3 regions of the Alteromonas sp. ABH4_452 genome follow, and region 2 is predicted to be linked to each of the others. Evidence: predicted binding sites of a transcription regulator. Region 2 holds the regulator's gene; each other region holds the start of a gene.

Region 1 (7,477 bases), 140 kb from region 2:
GATGTTAGTGAGGATATTAAGCTCGCACTCAATACTGGTGCTGATCTTTCGGCAACCTCCTATTTTTATAGTTTTGCGACCGCCGCGAGAAGAGAAATAAACGGAGGGTTTTATTTTCGAAACCCGCAAACTCGCGAAGGTGTTTTTAGCCGAACCGATCCAAATACCGGTGAAAGCCGTCTTATTGTTGCTGATTTGGATGGACTAAACAGCGGCATAGCGTGCCCTTCAATTTCCTTATCGAATGATAACGTACTAGAAGATCCTAGCTACCAACTTATTGCAGATAACACGACAGCACTTGGAACAAACTGCTTTGCCTTCAATGAGTGGTTCCCCGGTGGTTTTACTCCTCGGTTCGGTGGAACGATTACCGATGCATCTATTGCAATGGGCATAAAGCAAGAATTGTCTTACGGGTGGGCGATGGATATCAGTGCCACCTTGGGCTATAGCGATATTGAGTACACCATATCAAATACGGTCAATCCTTCGCTTGGCCCGCAAAGCCCAACGACCTTTTCGCCAGGCGGGGTATCGCAAGTAGAACGCACGCTAAACCTAGACTTTACTAAACTGATCCAGACTATTTTTGACGATCCGGTGAGCATTGCTGCTGGCGTTGAATGGAGAAAAGAGACGTATTTTCAAAAAGCGGGAGATGAAGCCTCGTATATCGCTGGCCCTTTCGCTTTAGAACCCCCGATAGGCTTAAGTGAAGGCTTCTCAATAGGCTCTAACGGTTTTCCTGGTTATCAACCTCAGTCTGCTGGTCACTGGAGTCGCAGCAATTGGGCTGTGTATGCCGACTTGGAATTTTACGCGACTGAAGATTGGGAGTTTGGTTTAGCAACGCGAGTAGAGCATTTCAGTGATTTCGGGTCAACATTTGATGGAAAGCTAAGTACGCGCTATACACTTAACGAGATGTTTGCACTACGAGGTTCTGTAAATACGGGGTTCAAAGCACCCACTGTGGGACAAAGCAATGTTATAAACGTAACTACTGCCTATGGCCTTAACGGCTTGGAAGACCAAGCAACCTTGCCGCCAACCGACCTTATCTCGCTGCAGCTTGGAGCCACGCCGCTGACGCCTGAAGAGTCAGTAAACTTTAGCTTGGGCTTGGTTATGCAAGCGAGTGACAACTTCTTTGCTACCCTTGACTATTTTAATATTCGCCTTACCGATCGCATCAGTACCACATCGGCCATTCCTTTAACCGAGGATGACGTTAATGCGCTTGTTGCGCAAGGGCGTTTTGATGCGGCCCGATATAACTCCGCTAAGTATTTTACTAATGATTTTGATACTAAAACCCAGGGTATCGATTTAGTTGTAAACTACAATTTTGCGTTAAGTGACTGGTCAAACTCTGTGTTGGTTGCCTACAACTGGACAGACACACAAGTTGAGCGTGTATCTCTGTATCCGGTGTTAAGCGATGGGGAAACAACGCTTCTGCCCAATTTAACCGAGGCTCGAATACGTATGTTAGAAGACAATCTCCCTGCTCATCGAGGGAGCATTACCTTAGAACAGTCAAAAGGTGAATGGGCCTTCACTTGGCGTTTAAACTACTACGGTAAATTTTATGAAGATCATCTAGATGCTTCGGCAGGCTTGGATATTTACGGCAGTGCGCTAACCACTTTCGATGCTCAACTCGCTTGGAAGGTTTTGCCTGATACTCAACTTACTTTTGGAGCGCAGAACTTGTTTGATGCGTTGCCAGATGAAAACCCCTTTAAAGGGGAAGTGGGGGCCCTTTATCCACCAACATCTCCGGGCGGTATTAACGGCGCGTTTTACTATGCAGGTGTCGAGTATCGCTTTAATTAGCTGAAAGTACTGACGAAGCTTAATCAAGAAAAGGTGAGGGAGCTAAACCGAGCGTTTTAAGATGAATAAAGCGTTAACTTCAATAGATAGGGTAAGCGTGTTCGGAAATAAGACTGCGATATTTAGCCTTGATAGCCTTGGACTTTAATATTAGCCAACGTCTTTGAAAAGCGACTCATCAATGATAGTTTGATCGATAATTTGTTGCGCCATATTGATGCACTTACCGCACTGTGAGCCTAGCTCTAAATGTTGGCGTAACTCACGTACATTTCCCACGCCGTTTTCTTCAACCGCCGCGCGAATGCTTTTATCTGTTACCCCATAGCACATGCAAACAAACATTAAACGTACTCCAAATGAATCTGTAAATGATAATAATTGTTATTCTTTGTTTTGGCAAGCAGATAATGGCAAGTTTAATAAACCACAATTTGGTAATGACTGGGTAATGTCTAGATAATTATTTATGTGGACGAGCATTATTGGTACGAGCAGTAAAAAAACTCATTGTTTAACATTGTTATTTCCGTATTCGTACCTATTTTCTGGGAAGGAAATTTTCTATCAAAGTGTTTACGCAATGTAATCACTTCTATTATTACAATCCAAATATAAATGGAGAGACTCATGAGTGTATTAGTTGGCCGTCCTGCGCCTGATTTTACTGCTGCAGCGGTACTTGGTAGCGGTGAAATCGTAGATTCTTTCACACTAAGTGAAGCAATCAAGGGTAAAAAAGCGGTTGTATTCTTCTACCCGCTAGATTTTACTTTTGTATGCCCGTCAGAGCTTATCGCTTTCGACAAGCGTTATGACGAGTTTAAAAAGCGCGGTGTTGAAGTAATTGGTGTTTCAATCGACTCTCAATTTTCACACAATGCGTGGAGAAATACCCCAGTAAATCAAGGTGGTATTGGTCCGGTTAAATACACTCTTGTTGCTGACGTAAAACACGACATCTGCCAAGCATACGATGTTGAGCACCCTGAAGATGGTGTTGCTTTCCGCGGTTCATTCCTAATTGATGCAGAAGGTATGGTACGTCACCAGGTAGTAAACGATCTTCCACTTGGTCGTAACGTTGACGAAATGCTTCGCATGGTTGATGCACTAGCGTTCCACGAAGAGCATGGCGAAGTTTGCCCAGCAGGTTGGACCGAAGGTAAATCAGGTATGGATGCATCACCTGAAGGTGTAGCTAAATACCTATCTGAAGAAGCAGACAAGCTATAAGCTAACCTGTTCAAAGATAATAAAACAGCGCCTTTTGGCGCTGTTTTTGTTTATGGCGTTTATCTAAATAAACTATTCTTGATTTTCTACTGGCCAGCCACCTAAGGCCTTATAGCGATTTACCATATAGCAAAATAGCTCGGTGGTTTTCTGTGCATCGTAAAGGGCGCTATGCGCTTCATTTTGGTCAAACGATATACCCGCAGCCCGGCATGCCTTTACCAGCACAGTTTGACCAAGAGCAAGGCCCGCTAGGCTGGTGGTATCGAAGGAAACAAATGGATGAAAGGGCGTGCGCTTTATATTGCAGCGCTCAATCGCAGCATTAACGAAGCTTTGGTCAAACGTTGCGTTATGAGCAACGATAACAGAACGCTGACAGTCTGCATTTTTCTGTGCTTTGCGAATACCTTTACATAAATCCTTCATGGCTTCGCTTTCCTCAATAGCACCTCGTAATGCGCAATTTGGATCAATGCCATTAAATTCTAACGCCGCGGGCTCAAGGTTAGCGCCCTCGAACGGATCTATATGGTAGTGAAAGGTTTGGTCTGGATGCAGTATACCGTCTTCATCCATTTTCACCGTAACCGCTGCTAACTCTAATAAGGCGTCAGTGCCTGCATTAAATCCGGCCGTTTCAACGTCGATAACAACAGGGAAATAACCTCGAAAGCGCTGGGAAAGAAGGGGCGGGTTGGCAGACATAAACACTCTTGTAAGACTAGATTGCAGAAACTGGTTGGTCGCTTTTTATGCAAACCTACCTGCGAAACTTATTAGCGAAAAGAATTATCGCAAGGATATCTTCGAGTTGCCAGTTTCAATTTGAAAGTAGCGAAGATGGGACGCGCTAATAGTACGAAACGTTAATGGTATTAAGCGCTAAACTTTTCTACACTTTGGACGATAATCATATTAACCATGGATTTTTAAAACACTCAATTCGCGGCTTAAAACGAATGGGTACAATTTATGGCTCTTAAATATTGGTGGGCGTATGAAAAGCCTACACCTGTGTTAGTCTGACTTTCGTTATGGTGTCGAAATGGTGTCGAAATTAAAATATATCGCTTTATTGGGGATGGTGGGGTCGCTGTCGTCCCATGCTGCCATGCGGCAATATTCTGCAACCATAGAAAGCTCCAACTGGCGTATTGATACTGACACGCGGCTGCAGTGTACGCTTAACCACGAACTTCCTGGCTACGGCGAAGCCATGTTCACGAGTTCTGCGTCGAAGCAGCTCAACATGGAATTTGAATTAGATATGTACATGCTGCCAAACAAGTTTGATGTGGCTGCGGTCTACTCTGTTCCGCCAAAGTGGATGCCGGGTGTGGCGCCAAAGACCATCGCGGATATGTCTATTCGCAAGCAATATAACGGCGACTTGCCGCAAGATGCTGCATGGACCATGCTATCTGAGTTAGAGAAAGGCTTTTGGCCTACGATTTACTACCAAGATTGGTACAACAAATACGACCAGGTGAGTGTGGCATTAAACGCAAGCAACTTCTCAGGTGTGTATCGCGACTTTGTTAAGTGCGTGTCGAACTTGCTTCCCTTTAGTTTTGATGACATAGCCTACACAGTGCTGTCTTATCAGAACAACAGCACAGAACTTACTAAGTATTCGCAAAAGCGTTTAACTATGATTGGCGAATATTTAAAAGAAGACAGCGAATTGGAGCTTGTGCTTCTCGATGGATACACAGACAGTTACGGTGGCCGTTACAACAACGAACAATTGTCTATTCGACGGGCTAATGAAGTAAAAAGTTATTTAACTACGCTAGGTGTACCTGAAGATAGGATCCAGCTAACAGGCCACGGTGAAAAACGTCATATCGCGCCAAACGATACGCGAGAAAGCCGCGCGCAAAACAGGCGCGTAGTGGTACGACTATCCAAGTCATAGGCGCTTGCTAAAGCGCCTTAAACCCGTTTAACTTGCGTTAATTTGTTTTGTCTCGCCAAGTTAATACAGGCACTAAATGGTCGGTAAAAACGCCGTCAGCTCGAATTTCTTTTTGCAATACATCTAAAATTTGTTCTCCAGACATGCCCGCTGGAAGCGCATCCTGACGATAAGTGTAGGGGTGAATGGTAAGTTCATTATCGTGAGCGTACTTAACCCAGCTTGCTGCTTCTACTTTCCCTTTAGCCATAGCCTGGGTATCCATTAAATGGCCTAACCAAGGGCCTATGCCGTTTGCATACTTCGCGACTTGCTTCATGCCATCTTGTGTACGCAGCCAATCGTAGTCGGTGTCGCTCTCGCCCCAATCGTTCTCGCCAATCAGCATAACTACTTTGCCCTTAAAGCCAAGCGTTTCACGAATGCGTTTGACCTCGTTAAAGTCAAAGCACTGCAGGTAACTATTGCCGTTTTCTCCCGCAAACCCGTAGTTTTTTAATGTGTCGATAACCATCTTACTGGCATCAATACCTTCAGCAATGTGAAAAGCAGGGGACTTTACTTCTGGGTATACGCCTACAGACGTGCCGAATTGGCGATTAAGTTCGCTGATTAGCTCAAAGTGTTCACTTAACGTGGCCACTTTGAAATTAGCCTGGGAGCCGCGGTACCTACTTTTAAAAACTTGTTTGTCATCACTGTTGGCACGCTCATGTACCCGCAATGCTCGAAGCTCTTCGAGGGTGAAGTCACGGGCGTAATAGCGTCCGTCCTTTCGGTGACGTGCTGGAAAAATATCTTCTACATTAGTGACTGTCTCTAAGTGAATGTCGTGTAGTACCACCGGAATGTCATCTTTGGTGATAACAACATCCTGCTCTATAAAGTCAGGACGCAGCGAGAACGCTAGCGTGGCTGCTTCAAGGGTGTGTTCCGGCAAATAGCCAGAAGCACCACGGTGAGCGATAACGCTAAAGTGCAGTCTTTCACTAACGGTATGTTCTGCTTCAGCTTGCGAGGTTTTACTATTCGTAGCACCAGCCGCAAACGCACTCTCAGAGGCAAGGGCACCTGTAAATAGCACCACCAAAGCAGGTAGTAACGATGCCAATCTAGTCGTGTATCTATTGCGCAACCTAGCATTGCCCTTTAATCTCAGCTTGAGCTGGTTCGACGAACCCGCTATACCCTTGCTTACCTGGTTTAAAGAAAATAATAAGCGGTTACCTAGCATGTGACTGCCACTCCATGTGTTTACTTTTATCGCCTTCTTACTTATGCCGTACATTTCACAGAAAGCTTATGTTACAAGCGCTTAAAAGATATTGGCGACGTCGCGCTATAGTGAAATAGACTTATTTTGAATAAGTTCTATGGCATACCCATCTGGATCGCGAACAAAAGCGATGACGGTAGAGCCACCTTTTACGGGGCCAGGTTTACGATACACCTCAGCGCCATTTGCTTCTAAGTTTTCACAAAACTGATAGATGTCGTCTACTTCAATGGCGATGTGGCCGTACGCGTTACCCTTATCGTAGGTGTTGTCACCCCAGTTATAAGTAAGCTCTAACACGGTGCTATCGGTCTCTTCTCCATATCCTACAAAAGCGAGGGTGTACTCATACTCTTTGTTTTCTGATTGCCGAAGAAGGCGCATGCCCATCAATGAGGTGTAAAAGTGAAGTGACGCCTCTAAGTTTTCAACTCGAAGCATGGTGTGAAGCATTCGCATAACTATTTCCTATTTGAACCATCAGAATTACCCGATGGTACACTGCATTGTATGTGCGCGTTTGCAGTTGCCACATGTATCCAGAACTCTAGCTACACAGATCCCCGCATAGTACTTTCGTTGGTCAACGCAAACGACACACCATGATAATGGAAAAATGTTAACGCTTTAAGACAGTTTTACAATTCCACTTAAACGTATTAAAAACCCCACATGCCGATATTATCAATTTTAAGTCTACGTGGTTGGCTTAACAGATAAACCACTATTTTTCCTAAGTCTTCGTTTTGAATCAAACCCTTGTCTACTTTCTCTGATCCTGTTTTCTGTGACTGAATTAGCGCAGGGTTGAGCGAGTGAACGTGAATGCCATAAGGTCGCACTTCCTCTTGAAGAGCTTTACCAAATCCCACCAATGCGAATTTCGAAGCGCAATAAACGCCTGCATTGGCATATCCATTTAGTGCCGCCTGAGAGGCAATATTAATAATGTAACCTTCTCGATTTTCAATCATATGGGGCACCACTTGCTTACACATAAGGAAGGAACCTTTTACATTGGTATCCATCACTTCATCCCAATCGTCTTCACTGGTTTCCCAGATGAGCGTTTCTTTACCAAAACCACTGTTATTGATAAGAACGTGAAGTTCGCCAAATGCATTTTTAACTTCTTTTACGAAACTTGCTACTTCATCACTTTTTGATACATCACATTTTGTCCCAATGACTTTACCGGGGAA
Region 2 (7,477 bases):
GCTAGCACATGTTTATCAGCTTAAAGCACATAGGGCAGGGAAGGGGAAGCGTCCTAAACCACTTAAACGAGATTTGCCTATCCCTCCAGAATACCGTCGCTAAGTATCTATATTTCTGTTTTTTTGGAGGGCCTATTTATACCTTCCGCATATTTTTTAGCTCTATTGGTGTATGTAAGTGCCGCTTTGTATAAAGCTGGCACGTTAGTTGAAAACTCTATTGAAGATTTACATAAAGCGTCAATTTTCTGATAGAGAGACACCCAGCCATGCAGTTATCCGGTTATCTTCAGCGATTCGATAAAAATCAGCTGCAAAATTTTACCAGTGGTTTAGGCGCGCCTATTGTCCTTTTGGCAATCATGGGAATGGTAATACTACCCATGCCGCCGTTTTTACTCGACGTATTGTTCAGCTTTAATATTGCGCTCTCTCTCGTCATTATTTTGGTAGCGGTACTCACCCAACGCCCTGTGGATTTTGGTATTTTCCCACTTGTGCTCCTAATAGCGACAGTTCTGCGTTTGGCGCTTAACGTTGCGTCTACGCGGGTTGTATTACTGTACGGCCACGAAGGGGGAGATGCGGCAGGTAAAGTGATTGAAGCCTTCGGTGCTGTGGTTATCGGTGGTAACTATGCTGTAGGTATTGTTGTCTTCGCTATCCTTCTTATTATCAACTTCAAGGTAGTAACCGCAGGTGCGGGACGTATTTCAGAAGTAAGTGCTCGCTTTACGTTAGATGCTATGCCAGGTAAGCAGATGGCAATCGATGCCGACCTTAATGCAGGCTATATCGACCAAGACCAGGCGCGTCAGCGTCGCGAAGAAATAACCGCAGAGGCTGACTTTTACGGGTCGATGGATGGTGCATCAAAGTTTGTAAAAGGCGATGCGGTTGCCGGCCTTTTTATCATGCTTATCAATATTGTTGGCGGCTTATTCATAGGCATGATTCAGCACGGTCTTTCATTTGGCAATGCCATAGAGATCTACACTATTTTGACCATTGGTGATGGTTTGGTGGCGCAGATACCTTCATTACTACTTTCTGTAGCAACGGCGATTATCGTTACTCGAGAAAACGAAACCCAAGAAATGGGTAAAGAGATCCGTGGTCAGCTAGGAAATAATCAAGCGCTTTATATAGCATCAGGCGTGCTTTTCGTCATGGGTATCATTCCGGGTATGCCTCATATCGCATTCTTGGGTTTTTCATTTTTGATTGCGGGCTTTGCATATTGGCAGACAGTTCAAGCTAAGAAGAAAGCTGAAGAACCTCAATTGCCAGAGAACATTTCAAAAGATGAAACTGTTGCACCTGAAGTTAAAGAGCTGGGATGGGACGACGTTCAGCAGGTGGATACCATTGGTTTAGAAGTGGGCTATCGCTTAATTCCGCTTGTTGATAAATCTCAAGGTGGTGAGTTGTTGACACGAATTAAAGGCGTACGTAAGAAACTATCGCAAGAGCTGGGTTTCCTTATTCCACCTGTTCATATACGCGACAATCTAGACTTAGAGCCTAACACTTATACCATCGCTATGCTCGGCGTCACAATTGGCGATTCCGTTATAAGTCACGACGAAGAGCTTGCCATTAACCCAGGGCAAGTGTTTGGCAAGCTAGAGGGGCGGGCTACTAAAGACCCTGCTTTCGGGCTAGATGCGGTGTGGATTAAGCCTAATAAGCGCGAGCACGCGCAAACGCTTGGATACACGGTTGTTGATGCCGCTACGGTTGTTGCGACTCATCTAAGTCAGTTACTTTCCAATAACGCCTATCAGTTACTTGGGCATGAAGAAGCGCAACAGCTTCTAGATATGCTGGCCAAACAGCACCCTAAATTGGTCGAAGGTTTGGTGCCCGATATTCTGCCGCTTAGTACCGTTGTGAAAGTGCTGCAAACCTTACTATTTGAAGGCGTGCCTATTCGCGATATGCGCACCATCGTGCAAACGCTTAGCGAGTACGGCACACGGAGCCAAGACCCAGATGTATTGGTGTCTGCGGTGCGTATAGCACTCAAACGTTTAATCGTTCAGGAAATTACTCAGGGGGCAAAAGAGATACCTGTCATAACCTTGGCGCCAGAGTTGGAACAGATGTTGCACCAGTCCCTTCAAGCAGGTGGCGAAGACGGTGCTGGTATAGAACCAGGTCTGGCAGACAAGCTGCAGAAATCATTGCAGCAAGCCAGTCAGCAGCAAGAGTTAGAGGGAGAACCTGCAGTACTCCTTACCTCAGGCATGCTACGACCCGTGCTGTCTCGCTTCTTAAAGTATTCTGTTGTTGGGCTGCATGTTCTTTCATACCAAGAAGTGCCTGACGACAAACAAATAAAAATAGTCAGTTCGGTCGGTCAATAATCTGACACTGGGTGATTGGAGAGGTTGCAATGAAAATTAGACGTTTCTTCGGCAAAGATATGCGTGAGGCGCTAAGCCAAGTTAAAGCTGAGTTGGGCAGTGATGCAGTGATCATGTCAAATCGCAAAGTCGCTGACGGTATCGAGCTTGTAGCAGCCTACGACAAAGAGCCTGAAGCTAAGCTTTTCACGCCTAAGGCGACACCACAGACCGCTGCTAAAACGCCTGGCCAAAAGGCTGTGCCTAGCTTAAGTGAAATTATTGGCGACGATGGCCCTGATAGCTTAAAAGCCTTGCTGGAAAAGCAGCATGGTGGAAACCCAGTTGCAGGCAGTTCTGCACAACCAGCACAGCCAATGTCAGCGAACGCTAAGCACGCCAACGAAATTGCATCTCACTTAGATTTTTCAGAAGCGTTTATCGACGACCTTGAAACACAATCACCAGCACAAGATGCTATCGAGCAACAGACTTTTCCTGAGCATCAAGCGTCAAGTATGGGTGAAACTCCTGTATCCCAGTCTGCTGAACTAGCTCAAATCAAAGAAGAGTTAGCTTCACTTCGCGACGTATTGCAGTATCAAGTTGCAGACCTAATGGAAGCGAAGAACAAGCGTCAAAAACCTGTTCATCAATACTTGGTCACGCGATTAACCGATATGGGTTTGAGTAGTGCACTAGCAACTCAGCTGATTAGCTATACACCGGCTCATTACAACGAACGTGACGCGTGGGTATATCTTCTTAACCTATTGGCTAATCGCATAAATGTTACCGGAAACGATATACTAAGCTCACAAGGTGCCGTTGCATTAGTCGGGCCTACTGGTACAGGTAAAACAACCACTGTTGCAAAGTTGGCCGCCCGCTACGCGCAAAAATACGGTGCAGAATCGGTAGCTATGATAACTATTGATACGTATAGAATTGCAGCCTATGAGCAACTAGCGACATACGGAAAAATTATTGGCTGTACTGTGCGAAAAGCGCAAACTAGTGAAGAACTAGCAGATTTATTGTTCCAACTTCGTCATAAGCGACTAGTATTGATTGATACAGCAGGTTTTAGTCAGCGTGATAGTCGATTAATTAAGCAAATTAAGCAGTTCGACAATGGCCAAATGCCAAAAGTTAAAAAATATTTGGTAGCGCAAGCCAATACGCAATATCCGGCTTTGCAGAGAATCATTCAAGCGTATGACGATATTGAACTAAGTGGCTGTATTTTCACAAAGTTAGATGAGTGCTACTCTTTAGGAGAGGTACTTAGTGCAGCGGTTGAATACCAACTACCGGTTAGTTATGTCACCGATGGTCAAAAAGTGCCTGAAGACATTAAGATTGCAGAAGCGAAATCTTTAGTTTCCGCTGCTGCAAAGCTTTATAAAAAGTACGGTTTGAATCATACTAGTAGTAACAACGCAATTAAAACAGCATAAGCAGTATGATTGACGATCAAGCGAGTAGCTTAAGAAAAATGAAGCAATCACGGTTAATCAAAGTAATCGCCGTCACCGGTGGTAAAGGTGGCGTCGGTAAAACAAACATTACGCTTAACACTGCTATCGCCATGGCGAAGCAGGGCAAGCGTGTAATGGTTCTTGACGCGGACCTTGGTCTTGCAAACGTAGATGTGATGCTAGGCCTGCGAGTTGAGAAAAACCTATCTCACGTACTCTCTGGCGAGTGCACGTTGGACGAGGTTTTAGTAACAGGCCCCCACGGTATTAAGATTGCGCCCGCCACATCTGGTACGCAGTCAATGGCGGAACTCTCACCCACACAGCACGCTGGCTTGATAAGAGCGTTTAGCGAGCTGCGTTCTCAAATAGACGTATTAATAGTCGACACCGCTGCTGGCATTTCAGATATGGTATTAAGCTTTTCTAAAGCCTCCCAAGATATCATGGTGGTGGTTTGCGATGAGCCAACATCACTAACTGATGCGTATGCGCTGATAAAAATCCTTAACCGTGAGCACGGTGTTTTTCGCTTTAAAGTTGTGGCCAATATGGTTCGCGATGTGCGAGAAGGTCAGGAATTATTTAGCAAATTAAGCAAAGTGACAGGGCGTTTTCTCGATGTTGCACTAGAATTAGTGGCGACGGTGCCATTTGACGAAAATATTCGCAAAGCTGTGCGTAAGCAAACAGCTATTGTTGATGCTTTTCCAGGCTCTCCTGCAGCCGTAGCGATAACCAAGCTAGCAAACAGGGCGCTTACTTGGCCTATTCCAGCGCAGCCTGGAGGTCACTTAGAATTTTTCATTGAACAATTAGTTGCAGAAAAAGCCGTAGGAAGTCAACGTTGAACAGCAAGGCAGCCGCTTATCAACAGCAAACAGATAAATCGCAGTTAGTCGAAAGACATGCGCCCCTGGTTAAGCGTATTGCGCACCATTTGATGGCGCGCCTGCCTGCGAGTGTACTTGTTGATGACCTTATCCAATCAGGCATGATTGGTTTGTTAGAGGCTGCTCGAAACTTTGATGGGTCAAAAGGCGCAAGCTTTGAAACCTTCGCAGGTATCCGCATTCGCGGTGCCATGCTGGACGAAATACGCAAAGGTGATTGGACGCCACGTTCTGTTCACCGAAATGGTCGCGCGATAACAGAGGCGATATCTCAGGTTGAAGGTGAAACCGGGCGCGACGCACGAGATTCCGATATTGCTGACAAGCTTAATGTGAGCTTGCAGGATTATCACCAGATGCTCAATGAAGTAAATGCCGGGAAGTTGGTCGGCATTGAAGATTTAGGTGTGTCGGAAGATGTGATCACTACCGAGCAAAGTCGAGGCAGTGATGCACCGTTAGAAGATTTAATGCAGGGCGCATTTCAAAAAGCGCTGGCCCATGCAATAACGACATTACCCGAGCGAGAAGCGATTGTTCTTTCACTTTACTATGATGAAGAACTAAACTTAAGAGAAATAGGCGAGGTTCTCGACGTAAGTGAGTCGAGAGTCAGTCAAATTCATAGTCAAGCCATGTTAAAACTCAAATCACGAATGAAATCGTGGCAAGCTGACGAAGAATAGAAATTAAAAACAATTAACCCCTCAGTGGAGGCTATTTTGGACAAAAGCATGAAAATTCTCGTGGTCGATGACTTTTCAACCATGAGACGTATCATCAAAAACCTGCTTAAAGACTTGGGTTTTGCCAACATTCAGGAAGCGGATGACGGAAGCACTGCATTACCTATGTTACAACAAGGCGATTTCGACTTTGTTGTTACTGATTGGAACATGCCTGGTATGCAGGGTATAGATTTGCTCCGCGCGATTAGAGCCGATGACAAACTTAAGCATTTGCCAGTACTTATGGTGACCGCCGAAGCGAAGAAGGAACAGATCGTTGCCGCCGCCCAAGCGGGTGTGAATGGTTACGTCGTTAAACCTTTCACCGCGGCAACGCTTAAAGAAAAATTAGATAAAATATTCGAACGTTTAGGTTGATCCAGACGCTCACCAGATAAATGAGGTTTACTGGATGTCAACGAATGTAAACGTTCCAATATCGTTAGAAGAAGCAAAGCAGCTTGTCACTTTTCTCGAAGAAGGTGACAAGGCTTCAGCTAACGCACTACTTGAAGCCGTCTCAATGAAAGAAAACGTTGAGCTATTCGCTGAAGTAGGCAAGTTAACGCGTCAACTCCACGACGCATTAAACAACTTTCAAATAGACGACCGCATCAAAAATCTAGCTACAGACGATATCCCTGATGCCCAGTCCCGCCTTACCTACGTAATTGAAGAAACCGAAAAAGCTGCTAATACTACTATGGATGCCGTTGAGGCGAGTATGCCCATCGCTGAACTGCTATCGGAGCGGATCGAAAAGGTTATGCCAGAGTGGAAAAAGCTGATGAACCGCCAAATCGAGTTGGGTGAGTTTAAGGTTTTATGTGCAGACTTAGACGAATTGTTGGAAGACGGTTCGAATCAGTCGGCTAAACTTACACAGTTACTTACTGAAGTTTTGATGGCACAAGGTTATCAAGACTTGACTGGACAGGTTATTCGTCGCGTTATCGACTTGGTTAAAGAAGTCGAAGATAGCCTTGTAAACATGCTTACTATGTTTGGCGAACGGGACGGTGCAGAACAATCTAAACCTTCCAGCGTTAAGGCCGATAAGATTGATGGTGTAGAGGCAGAAGGCCCAATCATTGATGCTGACAAACGAGATGACGTCGTTTCAGGTCAAGATGATGTAGATGATCTTCTGTCTAGCTTAGGTTTTTAGGGGAGCGGGTGCATGTCGTTTGATGTTGACGAGGAAATATTACAGGACTTTCTAGTAGAAGCTGGGGAGATACTTGAACAATTACAAGAACAGCTCGTTGATCTTGAGAACAATCCTGAAGACGCGGACTTGCTTAACGCAATTTTTCGCGGCTATCACACAGTAAAAGGGGGAGCGGGTTTCCTTTCTCTTACTGAGTTAGTTGAAATTTGTCACGGTGCTGAAAACGTTTTTGACGTCATGCGCAATGGCCAACGAACGCTAACGCCTGAGTTAATGGATATCATTTTGCAAGCCACTGATGTGGTCGTTGAAATGTTTGAACGAGTAAAAGCGCAAGAGCCGCTAGAGCCGGCAGATGCACACCTCGTCGACCTGTTACACAAACTCAGTCGCCCAGAATCTCCAGATGAAAACATTTTCGACAATGCAAATGCGCCTGCGGCCGAGCCAGAAGTTGTCGCGGCTGAGCCCGAGGTCGTTGCAGAAGAGCCGGAACTAGCTATAGATGAACCAGTGCCAGCAGCGTCAGGTACCAGTGAAAGTAGCGGTGGTATAGAAGAAATTACCGAAGATGAGTTTGAGGCTCTCCTTGATGAGCTTCATGGAGGTGGTGCTCCAGGACAAGCTGCATCAACCAATACAGAACCCGCCAAACCGGAGCCTGCGCAAACGTCAGCACTAGCGGCGAGCACTGACAGTGATGACATTACTGATGAAGAGTTCGAGGCACTGTTAGATGATCTGCACGGAAAAGGTCAGTTTGGTGGGGACGAAAAAAGTGCTCCAGAACCAGTATCAGCAGCTGCTCCGGCAAGTAGTGCCGGAGATGAAGAAATTACCGACGATGAATTTGAAG
Region 3 (7,477 bases), 1.9 Mb from region 2:
ATGGTCCCCCCATATTCAGTCAAGATAACACGTGTCCCGACCTACTCGATTTCACTGTAAAGATTGCGTCGTGTACAGGGCTATCACCTTGTATCGCTCCTCTTCCCAAAGGATTCCACTACATTCAATACAGCTTAAGGGCTGTTCCCCGTTCGCTCGCCGCTACTAGGGGAATCTCAATTGATTTCTTTTCCTAAGGGTACTTAGATGTTTCAGTTCCCCTCGTTCGCCTCGTTACGCTATGTATTCACGTAACGATACCTGTAAACAGGTGGGTTTCCCCATTCGGACATCTGTGGCTCAAATGCATTTTGTCGGCTCACCACAGCTTTTCGCAGACTTACACGTCCTTCATCGCCTCTAACTGCCAAGGCATCCACCGTATACGCTTCGTCACTTAACCATACAACCCCAAACAGCCTTTTGACTTCTGTCTAAGTTATGTCGCATGCATGACAAGCTAATCGGAAGAATTGCCTTGCTATCAATAAATTGATAACAAGCAATTCAGTCAAGTAGAGTAAAAAGTTCATCTTTCGATTTCTCAGTTACTCAATTTTGATTGATTACTATTAATATCAGCTTTCCAAATTGTTAAAGAACATTCGATGTTTCCTGCAAAAGCAGTACTTTCATCTTTAGAGTAAAAAACCCTAATCAATGCTTACTGAAACAGTAAATATTCATTAGGATTTGGGGTCCAACGTGACACGTTTCTACCTTTGTTACCTTCCTTTCTTAAAGCAAGGAAATGGTAGGCTTGGGCAGACTTGAACTGCCGACCTCACCCTTATCAGGGGTGCGCTCTAACCAGCTGAGCTACAAGCCTTCAGTACTTCGCTTATGCAAGCTCAGTGTCAAGTAGATGGTGGAGCTAAGCAGGATCGAACTGCTGACCTCCTGAATGCAAATCAGGCGCTCTCCCAGCTGAGCTATAGCCCCATAAACTTGTGTCGTTCTTCATTTTAAACAAGACTATCTGTGTAGGCACTGCATCAAGTGCGTCTATCGACGTAATGGTAAGGAGGTGATCCAACCCCAGGTTCCCCTAGGGTTACCTTGTTACGACTTCACCCCAGTCATGAAACACAAAGTGGTAATCGTCCTCCCGAAGGTTAGACTAACTACTTCTTTTGCATCCCACTCCCATGGTGTGACGGGCGGTGTGTACAAGGCCCGGGAACGTATTCACCGCAGTATTCTGACCTGCGATTACTAGCGATTCCGACTTCATGGAGTCGAGTTGCAGACTCCAATCCGGACTACGACATTCTTTAAGGGGTCCGCTCCACATCACTGTCTCGCTTCCCTCTGTAAATGCCATTGTAGCACGTGTGTAGCCCTACACGTAAGGGCCATGATGACTTGACGTCGTCCCCACCTTCCTCCGGTTTGTCACCGGCAGTCTCCTTAGAGTGCCCAACTTAAGGCTGGCAACTAAGGACAAGGGTTGCGCTCGTTGCGGGACTTAACCCAACATCTCACGACACGAGCTGACGACAGCCATGCAGCACCTGTGTCAGAGTTCCCGAAGGCACCAATCTATCTCTAGAAAGTTCTCTGCATGTCAAGTGTAGGTAAGGTTCTTCGCGTTGCATCGAATTAAACCACATGCTCCACCGCTTGTGCGGGCCCCCGTCAATTCATTTGAGTTTTAACCTTGCGGCCGTACTCCCCAGGCGGTCTACTTAGCGCGTTAGCTTCGCTACTCACGACTTAAAGTCACAAACAGCTAGTAGACAGCGTTTACGGTGTGGACTACCAGGGTATCTAATCCTGTTCGCTACCCACACTTTCGCACATGAGCGTCAGTCTTTGGCCAGGGAGTCGCCTTCGCCACTGATGTTCCTCCAGATATCTACGCATTTCACCGCTACACCTGGAATTCCACTCCCCTCTCCAAGACTCTAGTCTGCCAGTTCTAAATGACCATCCCAGGTTGAGCCCGGGGCTTTCACATCTAGCTTAACAAACCGCCTGCGTGCGCTTTACGCCCAGTAATTCCGATTAACGCTCGCACCCTCCGTATTACCGCGGCTGCTGGCACGGAGTTAGCCGGTGCTTCTTCTGTTGTTAACGTCACGGCTAGCAGGTATTAACTACTAACTTTTCCTCACAACTGAAAGTGCTTTACAACCCGAAGGCCTTCTTCACACACGCGGCATGGCTGCATCAGGGTTTCCCCCATTGTGCAATATTCCCCACTGCTGCCTCCCGTAGGAGTCTGGGCCGTGTCTCAGTCCCAGTGTGGCTGATCTTCCTCTCAGAACAGCTAGAGATCGTCGCCTTGGTAAGCTTTTACCTTACCAACTAGCTAATCTCACTTGGGCCTCTCTTTGCGCCGGAGCCTAAGCCCCGTTTGGTCCGTAGACATTATGCGGTATTAGCAGTCGTTTCCAACTGTTATCCCCCTCGCAAAGGCAAGTTCCCAAGCATTACTCACCCGTCCGCCACTCGTCAGCGAAGTGCAAGCACTTCCTGTTACCGTTCGACTTGCATGTGTTAGGCCTGCCGCCAGCGTTCAATCTGAGCCATGATCAAACTCTTCAATTAAATATATCGAAATATGAATCGTCGTTGTGACACTCTTAACGAGTGCCCACACAGATTGTCTTGTCTAAATTGTTAAAGAACGTTGCGACTTCGTCGCAATTCACTAGAAGCCGTTGCCTCTTAGTGACTCACCCTGTTCGAGTGAGGTGCGCATTTTACATCGTTTATTTTCGATGTCAACCATGTTTTTAAACTTTTTATTTGCTTGAAAACTTGGTTTCGCACTTGTTGCTAAGTTGGCTTTGTTTTTCTCGAAGCCCCCTCAGAACGTGGAGCGCATTATAGATACCTCTTGAGAAAGATCAACACTTAAATTGGATTTTTTTGCATTTTAAGGCACTTTTGGTGTTAACCGTTCATTTCTGCATCATTTCCATTGGCTCAATGCATCTTTCGACTAGTTTTTTCACATTTTATTGTTCTAATTGTTACAAATGAGTAAACTATATACAGCCTCCAACACCATAATAAACAATAGAAAGGTAGGTATATGAAAGTAGGCTTTATTCAATGCGCTGTAATTAGCGCTATTTTTGCAATTGCAGGGTATTTGTTATTTTCTTCTGCTAGTTTAAACGTCCATGTTCCACTTACCGTATCTGCAGCTCTGCTGATAAGCGGTATCGTTACTCCTTGGCTAGCGTCTCTTATTCAAAGTCCATCTTCCTCAGATGCCAGAGCACACACCAATAACGGATCAGTTGAAACTTTATATGTGGGTAATTTACCCTATAGAGCAAACGAGAACGCAGTAAAGGAGTACTTCAGTAGCTTTATTGAAGTGCAGTCGGTTCGTTTAATGAAGGATCGTAAAACTGGAAAAAGAAAAGGTTACGGTTTTATCGAGGTTGTCACAGACGACCTTAGTAGTGTTATTGATAAAACAAATGACTCAATCTTCCAGGAACGAACGTTGAAAGTTCGACCTGCAAAAGACAAAGTCGAACACGTGTAATTCTTATTCGTAGTTTTTAGTTATGTAAAAAAGCCCGGTAAGCTCTCGCTTCCGGGCTTTTTATTGTCATAAGCATTAGCTCTCGCTGGTTTCAGCAGATTGAGGAAGGCCATCTAATAAAGTTTGATTAAAAGATCGAAATCTATTTATGGCGGATATTAGATCAGGAACCTGGACATCTTCCATTTCATTAATAATACCAGCTATTAAAGTATTATAGTCTTCACTACTTTCTAACTTACTTTCTGCGTTAGCAAAGGTATCCATCATCTTCTCTAGATATTGAGCGATTGGACTAACCACATTACCGTACTTCGCGTTGTCACTTTTATCTTCATTATAGTGCTGAATATTTTCGTATGTCTTTAGCACTTCGGTTTGCGTAGTCCTATTTAACTGTAGTGCGTAACCAACCAACTCTTTATCATCAAAGCCTAAACTCAGTGCTTCTTCAAATGCCTTGTCGATATCACCACTATAGAAGGTATCAGCTAGATCCTGCACTTGTCCGACTAAATCAGCTATCGATTCCAACTCATCTTCGTCAAGTTCTCCTTTTAATGAAAAGCTAATACCGCTTCGTTCATAGTATTGATAAGACGTTTGTTGAGAATAGCTTGCCGAAAAGCCACTTTCACTTTGCTCACCACTACCGTCAGATTGGCCTTGAGATGCCTGAGCCTGAAAATTAAGTTGCTGAGAAGCCTGGAAAGAACGCAGGCTTTCAAAACTAAAGCTCACTTCATCACCATCTTTAGTTCGAATCATCAAACTACCGCTTTTTTCGTCCGATGCTGCAACAGCTTCCAACGAAGACAGCTGGACAGCATTAGGCTGCTCGCGTCCAAAGATATCGGTTTCTAGATCATCAATACCCGTATCAATAAGATCCCGGCTTTTCGTTATACCTTGCTCAATCTCTTCATTCATAAACCCAGCAAGATCTTTTTCAGCCATCGCGAAGCCGCGGCTTACTCCTTCTCTTGCTTGGCTAAATAGCCCGGTCAGCTTTTCTTCGCTGGCACCTCCATCGGCTGCGCCGCGAATAACGCTGCCCACGAACTTAAGTACGTTTCGGGCTACTTTTTCAAAGTCGAATAAACCGTTCGACTTTTCTTCAAGATTTTTCTCTTTCGTTTCTTGTGGTCTTTGCCCATCTATTTCCAACGCTTGATTAATATTGCTACTTACCACGCGCAAGCCGATACTCGTTTGGCTACTTGAAACAGATACTGAAGCCGCTTGTTGCTTCGAAAACTCAGCGGCTTGCTGCAATCCGTCTTGCTGCAACTGCTTTTTAAGCGCTTCATTCGGGTGAACCGTTGCCTTTTGATCCGCTTTCTGTTCAACCTTTTGGTCTCCCATAAAAGCTTTAATTTGACCCACGTTCATAATTTGATCCTCACTATCCTCATTCTTATTATCGGCAATGAATCAATATTGTTTAATATTAATACAGCATTTTTTTCTAAAGGCTACTTAGGCAATCACGCGTATTAATAATGAAGAAGTCGGGAGCGCTTGTTGCAGTTATTTTTTAAGGGACTACAATTCGCGACCTTAATAATGAATGGAGAATTTTATGACCACCAATGAACAACAACGCTATCAAGATCAGTTGGACGAAAAAGTAAATCGTCTCACCGCGTTGCTTTCTCCATTCAATGCACCAGAACTTTCTGTATTCCCGTCTCAGCCAACGCACTATCGTATGCGTGCCGAGTTTAGAGTGTGGCACGAGGGCGATGACTTATTTCACATCATGTTTAATCAGGAAACGAAAGAAAAATATCGTGTCGATAGTTTTGCCCCTGCATGTAAAGCAATAAACGATGCTATGGCACTATTGCTTGAAGAAGTAAGACCAAACGAAACTCTCAGAAAAAAGTTATTTCAAATTGATTACCTTTCTGCACTGTCTGGCGAACTTGTTATAAGCCTTTTATACCATCGTCAATTAGACGAAGAATGGCAAGTGGCAGCAAGAGAATTAAAAGCGACACTTGAAACTCACTTTCCTAAAGTAAACATCATTGGTCGCGCTAGAAAGCAAAAGCTTATTATCGACAACGATTTTGTAATTGAGCGTTTACCAGTAAACGGACGTGAATTCGTATTCAAGCATATAGAAAATAGCTTCACTCAGCCCAATGCCGAAGTGAACTGTAGCATGATTGAATGGGCTTTAGATTGTGTTAAACCACTCTCTGGAGACTTACTAGAAATGTATTGTGGTGCCGGTAACTTTTCACTTCCGCTAGCACTTCACTTTGATAATGTGGTGGGTACCGAAATAGCTAAACCTTCAGTGCAAGCAGCTCAGTTTAATATTGAGCAAAACGAGCTGAGCAATGTAAAAATTGTAAGGTTAGCCGCCGAAGAATTCACACAGGCTATGAAGGGCGAGCGTACGTTTAGTCGCTTAGAAGGCATTGATTTAAGCACTTACAATTTCACCACTGTATTGGTCGACCCACCAAGAGCTGGGTTAGATGAAGATTCACTCAGAATGATTCAGGATTACGATAATATTGTGTATATCTCGTGTAATCCTGAAACTTTGGCGCAGAACCTTGAGCTTTTGAGTGAAACTCACGACGTTTCTCAATCGGCGCTATTCGACCAATTTCCTTTCACTCATCATATTGAGGCAGGCGTTCTACTTACACGCAAAGTCTAGTTTGCGTGTAAGTCATTTTCTACTACTCCTTGCCTTCTACAAGAACGTGATGGCTTACTGAGCCGTCAGTTCTTAGTTTTAGTAGTGGAAGGTAATCTGGGTCAGACATAAAATCGAGTGCGCTTTGTTTTGAAGGCCACTGTATTATAACGCGAATGGCGGGTTCTTCTCTCTCGCCCTCTAAAGTTTGATGATTTGCACTGTTCGCTAGATATTTTCCACCGTGTTTCGACACGATATCCGCGGCGAGTTTTACATAGTGCGGGATCCACGCTTCATTGGTAGGTGTAACTTCTAAAACTGAATAATACATATCTTGCTCTCTTTTCTTGAAATTAACTGGTTGAACCCAGCGTTATCGTATTGAGAGCTTAACAAGCTATATTTCGTGTAATAAGAAGGCTTACGCTAGAATCTGTTTCGTAAAATATTTGATAATACTTCAGCGCTACGCTTTCTGGGTAGCGCCTATTTGAACAAAGCGAAGTTGCGCTTTCACTCTTTCACCAATTTCACTTCTAAGCTTATCATCCGCTTCTAATGCTTCCGCTCCGGCACTGAATACTAGTCTTACCATGGCATCGGCTTGTAACTGGGCGCAGGCGTATTCCACGCCTTGCTGTTCGATAATGTAGTCAGTAAGTTCATCGATGAAATGTTGAATTTCTCTGAATACTGCAAGTCGGTAAGCAGACGACGTTCCGGTATGCTCTCGCAGTAATAACCGAAATACGTTTGTGTTGGCCGCGATGAACTCCATGAAGGTTTCAACAGAGGTATGGATGACGCCGCCCCCTGAAGCTATGCGCCTTCTAGCCTGACGCATAAGCTGACGCAGCGCTAAACCCGCTTCATCCACCAGCGTTAAACCCAACTCGTCCATATCTTTAAAGTGTCGATAAAACGATGTGGGAGCAATGCCAGCTTCTCGGGCAACTTCACGCAAGCTTATTGCCGATAAACTTCGGTTTTCATCTAGCAGTGAAAATGCAGCATGGATGATATTTTGGCGGGTTTTTAATTTCTGTTCTTGTCGGCTCACGTTCGCACCCTGTGTTCATTAACTTTTAATGGTTTGATGATTTTTTAACTTTAGAGTCTACTTTCAACGTCATCTGAATAACCATTAACGCAATCGAACCTCATACATCAAAGACTAGCACGTCTAGTTTATCGCAACACGCACTGATGGGGAAAGGGAAACAAAATCATCTCTTTTATAAACAAGGGTTAAGCGTTAATTCTCACGTTTTAGCTACGTTTTTGCCACCCTCGGCTATAATTAAACT

What was found. The regulator FliA, encoded in region 2, starts transcription of late flagellar genes. The targets are predictions, from matches to a motif close to CTAAAGNTNNNNNNNNNNNNGCCGATA.
Region 1: the regulator FliA is predicted to act here: its motif matches at 3,964-3,990, upstream of ACYX4N_RS15505 (flagellar protein MotY).
Region 3: the regulator FliA is predicted to act here: its motif matches at 4,930-4,956, upstream of ACYX4N_RS05000 (DUF5610 domain-containing protein).

What each region holds. Positions count from the first base shown of each region.
Region 1 is NZ_CM149973.1:3,608,155-3,615,631, reverse strand. Features, by position in the region: gene ACYX4N_RS15525 (TonB-dependent receptor domain-containing protein) at 1-1,842, shown strand, start outside; gene ACYX4N_RS15520 (bacterioferritin-associated ferredoxin) at 1,993-2,187, opposite strand; gene ACYX4N_RS15515 (peroxiredoxin) at 2,473-3,078, shown strand; gene rnt (ribonuclease T) at 3,151-3,786, opposite strand; gene ACYX4N_RS15505 (flagellar protein MotY) at 4,127-4,999, shown strand; gene glpQ (glycerophosphodiester phosphodiesterase) at 5,037-6,233, opposite strand; gene gloA (lactoylglutathione lyase) at 6,339-6,734, opposite strand; gene ACYX4N_RS15490 (SDR family oxidoreductase) at 6,935-7,477, opposite strand, start outside.
Region 2 is NZ_CM149973.1:3,748,776-3,756,252, reverse strand. Features, by position in the region: gene flhB (flagellar biosynthesis protein FlhB) at 1-103, shown strand, start outside; gene flhA (flagellar biosynthesis protein FlhA) at 270-2,369, shown strand; gene flhF (flagellar biosynthesis protein FlhF) at 2,399-3,808, shown strand; gene ACYX4N_RS16135 (MinD/ParA family protein) at 3,814-4,680, shown strand; gene ACYX4N_RS16130 (RNA polymerase sigma factor FliA) at 4,677-5,408, shown strand; gene cheY (chemotaxis response regulator CheY) at 5,445-5,828, shown strand; gene ACYX4N_RS16120 (protein phosphatase CheZ) at 5,863-6,618, shown strand; gene ACYX4N_RS16115 (chemotaxis protein CheA) at 6,631-7,477, shown strand, end outside.
Region 3 is NZ_CM149973.1:1,152,767-1,160,243, reverse strand. Features, by position in the region: rRNA gene ACYX4N_RS05025 (23S ribosomal RNA) at 1-403, opposite strand, end outside; tRNA gene ACYX4N_RS05020 (tRNA-Ile) at 753-829, opposite strand; tRNA gene ACYX4N_RS05015 (tRNA-Ala) at 867-942, opposite strand; rRNA gene ACYX4N_RS05010 (16S ribosomal RNA) at 1,021-2,553, opposite strand; gene ACYX4N_RS05005 (RNA recognition motif domain-containing protein) at 3,044-3,508, shown strand; gene ACYX4N_RS05000 (DUF5610 domain-containing protein) at 3,584-4,900, opposite strand; gene trmA (tRNA (uridine(54)-C5)-methyltransferase TrmA) at 5,091-6,188, shown strand; gene ACYX4N_RS04990 (DUF1330 domain-containing protein) at 6,211-6,501, opposite strand; gene fabR (HTH-type transcriptional repressor FabR) at 6,637-7,230, opposite strand.